DNA from 2 places in the Streptomyces sp. SudanB182_2057 genome. Region 1 is predicted to be linked to the other one. Evidence: riboswitches for the same ligand, from Rfam matches in the RefSeq annotation. Region 1 holds a riboswitch; the other holds the start of a gene.

Region 1 (4,115 bases):
TGACGATGTCGGTCCGCCGCAGGTTGATCTCGGCCGGGCTGCCCGCCCCCTCGCAGATCACCGCGTCATACGTGCCCCGCAGTTCGGCCAGGCAGTCCAGCACCGTGCCCAGCAGCCGCTGCTGGCGTCCGCCGTGGTAGCCGCGCGCGCTCAGCTCGCCCACCGGCTTGCCGAGCAGCACGACCTGGCTGCTCTGCTCGCCACCGGGCTTGAGCAGCACCGGGTTCATCAGCGCGGTCGGCTCGATCCGGCAGGCCTGGGCCTGCATGGCCTGGGCGCGGCCGATCTCCGCGCCCTCGCGGGTCACGAACGAGTTCAGGGACATGTTCTGCGCCTTGAACGGCGCCACCTTCACGCCCTGGCGCGCCAGCCACCGGCAGATCCCGGCCGTCACGACGCTCTTGCCGGCGTCCGAGGTGGTGCCGGCCACGAGGAGACCACCGTTCACTTCCCACGTCCTTTCAGGAGTGCGCGCGCGGCGAGCGTGGTGCCGAGGGCGAGCAGGCCGACGCGGCGGGAGAGCCGTACCGCCCGGTCGATGTCGGTGACCCGGACCGGCCGTCCGGTGCCGCCGTTGAGCACGGGCCGGTGTTCGACCCGGCCGCCGTAGGAGAGGGTCCCGCCGAGCCGGACGCCGAGGGCGCCCGCGAAGGCGGCCTCCACGGGACCGGCGTTGGGGCTCGGGTGCTTGCGGGCGTCGGCCTTCCAGGCGCGCAGGGCGCCACGCGGGTCGGGTCCGGCGACGGTGGCGAGTACGGCGGTGAGCCGGGCGCCCGGCCAGCCGGCGACGTCGTCGAGGCGGGCGGAGGCCCAGCCGTAGCGGCGGTGCCGGGGCGACTTGTGACCCACCATCGCGTCCAGGGTGTTGACGGCGCGGAACCCGAGCAGCCCCGGCACCCCGGCCACGGCTCCCCACACCAGGGCGCCCACCACGGCGTCGGAGGTGTTCTCGGCGACCGACTCGACCACGGCCCGGGCCATTCCGTCGGCGTCCAGCGCCTGCGGGTCGCGGCCGCACAGGTGGGGCAGCCGGGCGCGGGCGGCCTCGGTGTCCCCCGCGGCCAGGGCGCGCCCGATCGCCTGGGCCTCGCGGGCGAGCGAGGTGCCGCCGACGACGGCCCAGGTGGCGGCGGCGGTCAGCGCGACGGAGGCGGTACGGGAGGGGCGTACGGCGCGTGCGGCCAGCGCCCCGAGCGCGACGGCGCCACCGGCGCATACGGCGGTGTGCACGGCGCCCCAGGCTCGGTGGTCGTGCCACAAGGCGCCTTCCACGGCCGTGGCCGCGCGGCCGAACGCGGCGACCGGGTGCCCGCGGCGGGGATCGCCGAGGAGCAGATCACCGAGGACGCCGGCGGCGGCACCGTACGCGTATGTGCGGTCGGCACCCATCGGCTCAGCCGGCCGTGGGCGCGGGGGCGTTCCTGGTACGGGTCCTTCGGCAGCCGAGCATGGCGATTCGTGTCCTCACTCAGGGTGTCCACGCCCTGGTTCGACGGATTCCGGCGGCGAGAGTTCCTGGCTCCCGGGGAGTTCTTCCCCGGTGACAGTGGCGGGACCGCGCCGGATTCGCACCGGCTTCCTCTGCTGCCGCCGTACATGGCCTGGGCAGTCCACCACGTGCCCGGAAGGGCCGTCAACTTGCCTTTGACCTGGGACGCCCGACTGTGCCGAGGCCCACATCCCCGGGGCGCCGGGCGGGCCTTGGGAGCCCCCGCACACGCGTCCGCCCCGCCGGGTCCGGCGGGTGGGCCGGTCGGCGGGGCGGAGGCGGGGATCGGGGGCCTGCGGTCAGGCCACGATCAGGTAGATGCCGTAGGCCACGGCCGCCGCGCAGGCGGCGAAGCAGGCGTAGGCGCCGGTGACGGCGAGCGTGGCGGAGCCGCCCTGGGCCGCGGCCCGTTCGCGGCGGGACATGCCGTTGATGCCGAGGGTGAACAGGGCCACCAGGCCCACCGTGAACACGACGCTGACGCCCAGTACGGAGCCGAGGGCCGCCCAGTCGATCTTCATGCGGATTGCTTCCTTCAGTAACCGTGCGGGCGGGTCAGACCGTGGCGGCCGGCGGGGCGGCGGGGGCCGGTTCGGCGGCCGGGGCGGGGATCGTGGCCGTCAGGCCGGCGGTCGTCAGGCCGGCGGTGGCCGGGACCGTCAGGCTGTCGGCCACCGGGCCGGCGGGCGGCGGGGTGACCGCGGCGATGGCGGTGGTGACGACACCGGCCGGCTCGCCGGTCTCCTCGATCACGTTGGTGTGGTCCACGACCTCGCGGCGGGAGATCTTCCAGATGGCGGCGCTCGCGGCGACCAGGAAGACGGCGACGCCGGCGGTGCCCCAGTCACCGAGGTCGGTGACTGCCTCGGCGCCCGCGCCGACCAGCGCGGCGGCCGGCAGGGTGAGCACCCAGGCGACGGCCATGCGGGTCGCGGTGGACCAGCGGACCACGCCGCCCTTGCGGCCGAGGCCCGCGCCCATCACCGAGCCGGAGACGACGTGGGTGGTGGAGAGGGAGAAGCCGAGGTGGGAGGAGGCCAGGATGGCGGTCGCGGCGCCGGTCTGGGCGGCGAAGCCCTGGCGCGGCTCCAGGTCGGTCAGGCCCTTGCCCATGGTGCGGATGATGCGCCAGCCGCCGATGTAGGTGCCGAGCGCGATGGCCAGGCCGGCGGAGAGGACCACCCAGGTGGGAGGGTTGGAGCCGGGGGCGAGGGAGCCGCCCGCGATCAGCGCGAGGGTGATGATGCCCATCGTCTTCTGGGCGTCGTTGGTGCCGTGCGCGAGCGAGACCAGGCCGGCGGAGGCGATCTGGCCGACGCGGTAGCCCTTGCGGGTCGCCTCGGTGTCGCCGGTGCCGCCGACGCGGTAGGAGAGCCGGGTGGCCAGGAACGCGGCGAGGCCCGCCACGACCGGCGCGGCGACGGCGGGGAGCAGGACCTTGGTGACCAGGACGCCGCCGTGGACGCCGTCGAAGCCGGCGGAGGCGACGGTGGCGCCGACCAGGCCGCCCATCAGGGCGTGCGAGGAGCTGGAGGGCAGGCCCACCAGCCAGGTCAGCAGGTTCCAGAGGATCGCGCCGACCAGGGCGGCGAAGATGACCTCGGGACGGATGCCGGTCTCGTCGACGAGACCCTTGGAGATCGTGTTCGCGACCTCCACGGAGAGGAAGGCGCCCGCAAGATTGAGGACGGCGGACATGGTCACCGCGATCTTGGGCTTCAGGGCGCCTGTGGAGATGGTGGTGGCCATCGCGTTCGCGGTGTCGTGGAAACCGTTCGTGAAATCGAACGCGAGAGCGGTTACCACCACAATCGCGAGGATCAGCGAGAAGCTTTCCATTTACCCAGGCAATCGTTCGAGGTCGTTGGCTGGACGAACGTAGGCAACCTGGGTGAACGGAAGATGAACTGGGACGGGCACAGTGGTGTCGGCAATCCCATACCCGGGTTCTTTTCCGCCCTGCCGGGCCGGGCCCCCCTTGGCTACCGGCCCCGCGCGAAGATCCGCAGCCGGTCCAGGGTGCCGTTGAAGAGATCCTGGTCACCCGGCAGCGTGCCCTTCGTGCGGTACTGCCAGAACGTCCAGTACCGCCAGCCGCCGGGCAGCGCCCCCGGCTTCGCGGTGCCGTGCCGGGCGATCCACAGCGGGTGGTTCTTCGAGAACGCCCGGCTGTTGCCGGTGCACAACTTCCACCACTGGGTCGTCGTGTAGATCACCGGGCGGCGGCCGGTCCTGCGCCGGGTCTCGTCGCTGAACGAACGGATCCAGGCGACCATGCGCTTCTTGCTCAGTCCGTAGCACTGGCGCGAGCCGTAGGGGTTGTACTCGATGTCGAGCGCGGGCGGCAGCGTCCAGCCGTCCCCGCGCCAGCCGCCGCCGTGCTTCACGAAGTACGCGGCCTGCTTGGCGCCGGAGGACCGGTCGGGGCGGGCGAAGTGGTACGCGCCCCGGATCAGGCCGGCCTTGCGGGCGCCGGAGTACTGCTCGGTGAAGTAGGGGTTGCGGTAGCCGGTGGACTCGGTCGCCTTGACGTAGACGAACCGCGCTCCCTTCTTCCGCGCGTCCGGCCATTTCACGTGCCGCTGGTACGACGACACGTCGTGGCCCTTGGGCGGCTTGGCGGCGG
Region 2 (4,115 bases), 2.2 Mb from region 1:
GGAAGTCGGCGCGGACCTCCTCGTTGTCCCAGTTCAGGTCGGGCTGCTCGGGGGCGAACAGGTGCAGGTACCACTCCCCGTCGGCCACCCGCTGCCAGGCGCTGCCGCCGAACACCGACTGCCAGTCGGTGGGCGGCAGTTCCCCGTGCGCGCCGCGCCCCGGCCGGAAGACGTACCGCTCGCGGGCGGCCGATCCGGGCCCGGCGCGCAGCGCCTCCCGGAACCAGCGGTGCAGATGGGAGGTGTGGTTGGGGACGATGTCCACGACGACCTTCAGGCCCAGCCGGTGCGCCTCGCCCACCAGGGCGTCGAAGTCGTCCAGCGTGCCCAGGCGTTCGTCGACACCGCGCGGGTCGATGACGTCGTAGCCGCCGTCGGCGAGTTCGGAGGGGTAGAAGGGGCTCAGCCACAGGGCGTCGACGCCCAGCGTGGCGAGGTGCGAAAGCCGCTGGGTCAGGCCCCTCAGGTCACCGAGACCGTCACCGTCGGCGTCGGCGAAACTGCGGGGATAGACCTGGTAGATGACGGCCTGGCGCCACCAGTCGGGGTTCCTGGACGAGAGGTCCGGCGGACGGTCTGCCATACGGGCTCCCATGGGACGGACAGCGGTACGGGATCTGTATCTGTCCACATTGCCCGAAAGGGAACCTTTTCCGGGACGATCAGGCGGCGCAGTGCTCCAACAGGCCCCTTACGTCCTCGTCCACCACCCGATAGCGCACCACGCGCCCCTCTTTCTCCCCTGCCACGACCCCCGCCGCGCGCAGCAGCCGCAGGGCCTGGGAGACGGCCGGGTCGTTCATGCCCGTGGCGATCGCCAGGTCCGAGACGGCCAGCGGCCCGGTCCGGTGCAGCGCGAGCAGCAGCGCGAGCCGGTTGGCGTCGGCCAGCAGCGAGAAACGGTCGGCCCAGGTGCGCAGACGCCCCGCGTCACCGATCGCGGCGATCGCCTCGCACACCCGGTGCCCGTCGATGGTCCGACGCCCGGCCCGGTCGGCAGGAACGAGATGCATGCTCCCATCCTGGCAGGTGGCGATGTGATCTTGCATACCTGCCCGACTGCGCAGCTATGCAGGCGACCGCGTGCCCCTCTACGGTGGGCGGGCCGTGGTGTTCGGGAAGCCGGTGTGAGACCGGAGCGGCCCTCGCCACTGTGATCGGGGAGTTCCCGTTCCGTCCGGCACCCGCCGGGCCACTGGTCGAAAGGCCGGGAAGGCAGGAACGGCGGACGCGTGACCCGTAAGCCAGGAGACCGGCCACGGCAGCTCAGAAAGATCCACGAGGTGCTGGAGCTGACCATATGAACCTGCCCGGGACGTCTCTGTCCGAGTCCGCGCACCCCTCGTTCCGCTGGCGACGCGAGGACACCGTCAAGACGGCGGGGCTGCTGGTGGTGATCCTCGCCCTGCATGTCGTCGCCTTCGGGATCCTGTATGTGCTGGTGGCCCCGCGCCATTTCGAGGTGGGCTCCCAGGTGTTCGGCGTGGGGCTGGGGATCACCGCCTACACCCTCGGCGTGCGCCACGCCTTCGACGCCGACCACATCGCGGCGATCGACAACACCACCCGCAAGCTGATGGCCGACGGAAAGCGCCCGGTGTCGGTGGGGTTCTGGTTCGCGCTCGGGCACTCCAGCGTGGTCGTGCTGCTGGCGCTGCTGATCGCGGGCGGCACCTCGCTGGCCGGGAAGGTGATGAACGAGGGCTCCGCCACCCACCAGGTGCTCGGGGTGCTCGGTACGACGATCTCCGGGTCCTTCCTCTACCTCATCGCCGCCCTGAACCTGGTCGCGCTGGCGGGCATCCTGAAGGTGTTCCGGGCGATGCGCGCGGGCGGGTACGACGAGACGGAGCTGGAACGGCACCTGGACTCGCGGGGGTTCATGAACCGGCTGCTGGGGCGGCTGACGAAGTCCGTGTCCCGGCCGGGGCAGATGTACCCGCTGGGCTTCCTGTTCGGCCTCGGCTTCGACACGGCCACCGAGGTCAGCCTGATGGTGATGGCCGGCTCGGGCGCGGCGGCCGGCCTGCCCTGGTACGCGATCCTGTGCCTGCCGCTGCTGTTCGCCGCCGGGATGAGCCTGTTCGACACCCTCGACGGCACGTTCATGAACTTCGCCTACCAGTGGGCCTTCGCCAACCCCGTCCGCAAGGTCTTCTACAACCTCGCCATCACCGGGCTGTCCATCGCCGTGGCCTTCTTCATCGGCACCATCGAACTGGTCGGGGTGCTGCACGAGAAGGCCGGCCTCAGCGACCCGGTGACCGGCTGGGTGGCCGGTCTGAACCTGGACAGCGTCGGCTATCTCATCGTCGGCCTGTTCGTGGTGGTGTGGGCGGCGGCGCTGGCGTACTGGCGGCTGGCACGGGTGGAGGAGCGCTGGTCGGTGCGGGCGGCGCCGTCCGACTGAGCCGGCGGGCGAGCGCGGCGCAGACCACCAGCTGGAGGGTGTGGTAGAGCATCAGCGGCAGGACGGTCATGGCGACCTCGTCCGCGGGAAACAGCACGGAGGCCATCGGCAGCCCGCTGGCCAGGCTCTTGGTCGCCCCGCAGAAGACCGCCGTCACCCGGTCCTCGCGGGGCAGCCGCAGCGCCCGCGCGGAGCGGTCGGCCAGCAGCAGGGCGGCGGCGAGCAGCACCGCCACCAGAACCCCGAGCAGGACCAGGCGGCCGGGGGACACCCGCTGCCAGATGCCGGTGGTCATGCCCCGGCTGAACGCCGCGTAGACGACGAGCAGGATGGAGCCCCGGTCGCAGAGCCCGATCACCTTGCGGTGCCGGCCGAGCCAGCCGGAGATCCACCGCCGCACCGCCTGCCCGGCGGCGAACGGCAGCAGCAACTGCACGGCGATGTCCACGAGTTGGCCCGCGCCGATCGGGATGCCGCCGCCCTCGCCGCCGCCGATCAGCGCGACGGCCAGGACCGGGGTGAGGACCACGCCCAGCACGGTGGAGAAGGACGCGGAACACAGGGCCGCTGCCACGTTGCCGCGGGCCAGGGAGGTGAGGGCGATGGAGGACTGCACGGTGGACGGCAGCACCGCCAGGAACAGCACCCCGGCGGTCAGTTCGGCGCCGAGCCACCCGTCCGGCAGCAGCTTCGCGCCCAGGCCGAGCAGCGGGAAGGCGGCGAACGTCAGGGCGAGCACCGGGAGATGCAGCCGCCAGTGCCGTACGCCGTCCAGCGCGGCCTGCGGGGAGAGCCGGGCGCCGTAGAGGAAGAAGAGCAGGCCGATCGCCAGCTTGGTCAGCCACGAGACGGCCTCGGCCGCCGTGTCCTCGGCCGGGACGAGCGCGGCGATCCCGATCGCGCCGAACAGCGCGACGATGTACCAGTCGACACGGCGCGCCAGACCGCGGGCCGAGCCGGTGAGCGTCTGAGACATGCGCTCCTGCCTTGGAAGCGGGTGGCATGGGACGGGGGATGCCTCTATGGGGCGGGCTCACCCATGGGCTACGTCCATGGGGCACGCCCGTGGGTTCGTCCATGGGGTTCGTCAACCGGTGGGGCCCGCGTGCCGGGTGCGCGCGGGCCCCTGGGGTGGATCAGGTCACGCCGGGGTGCGGACGTGGTGCCGGCTGATGTTCTTCTCCAGCAGGGCCAGGCTCTCGGCGACCCCCACGCTGTCCGGCCCGGTCTGCGGCAGGCGGCCGTCGGCCTCCTTCAGCTCGGTCAGGGCGCGGTCGATGGCGGTCTGCGCGGCGAACAGGCAGGGCGTGCTGTAGATGGCGACGTCGACGCCCAGGTCGGACAGCTCGCTCAGCGACAGCCGCGGCGACTTGCCCCCGGCTATCTGGTTGAACAGCAGCGGCTTGTCCCCGATGACCTTGCGCACCTTGTGGATCCAGTCCACGCTGCGCACCCCGTCGACCAGCACCACGTCGGCGTCGGTCGCGGCGAGCGCCTTGGCGCGGCGCAGGATCTCGTCCTCCTCGGTGGCGTCGGTGCGGGCGACCACCACCAGGTCGCGGCGGGACTGCAGGACCAGCTCCAGCTTCTCCAGGTACTCCTCCAGCGGGAGCACCTGCTTGCCGTCGACGTGACCGCAGCGCCGAGGCCGCTTCTGGTCCTCCAGGATGACGCCGGAGGCGCCGACGGCCTCGAGGTTCTGCAC

The links. Region 1 has a riboswitch for cobalamin ahead of ACSURM_RS28200 (cobalamin biosynthesis protein). Riboswitches for the same ligand answer to the same signal wherever they lie in the genome.
Region 2: another riboswitch for cobalamin. It lies ahead of ACSURM_RS17870 (HoxN/HupN/NixA family nickel/cobalt transporter); the one in region 1 lies ahead of ACSURM_RS28200 (cobalamin biosynthesis protein).

Annotation. Positions count from the first base shown of each region.
Region 1 is NZ_OZ186798.1:6,360,503-6,364,617, forward strand. It holds gene ACSURM_RS28195 (cobyric acid synthase) at 1-448, opposite strand, end outside; gene ACSURM_RS28200 (cobalamin biosynthesis protein) at 445-1,389, opposite strand; cobalamin riboswitch at 1,488-1,630, opposite strand; gene ACSURM_RS28205 (hypothetical protein) at 1,789-2,010, opposite strand; gene ACSURM_RS28210 (anion permease) at 2,045-3,328, opposite strand; gene ACSURM_RS28215 (lysozyme) at 3,472-4,115, opposite strand, start outside.
Region 2 is NZ_OZ186798.1:4,112,662-4,116,776, reverse strand. It holds gene ACSURM_RS17880 (glycoside hydrolase family 13 protein) at 1-583, opposite strand, end outside; gene ACSURM_RS17875 (ArsR/SmtB family transcription factor) at 663-1,013, opposite strand; cobalamin riboswitch at 1,092-1,275, shown strand; gene ACSURM_RS17870 (HoxN/HupN/NixA family nickel/cobalt transporter) at 1,301-2,410, shown strand; gene ACSURM_RS17865 (bile acid:sodium symporter family protein) at 2,307-3,386, opposite strand; gene ACSURM_RS17860 (isocitrate lyase/PEP mutase family protein) at 3,552-4,115, opposite strand, start outside.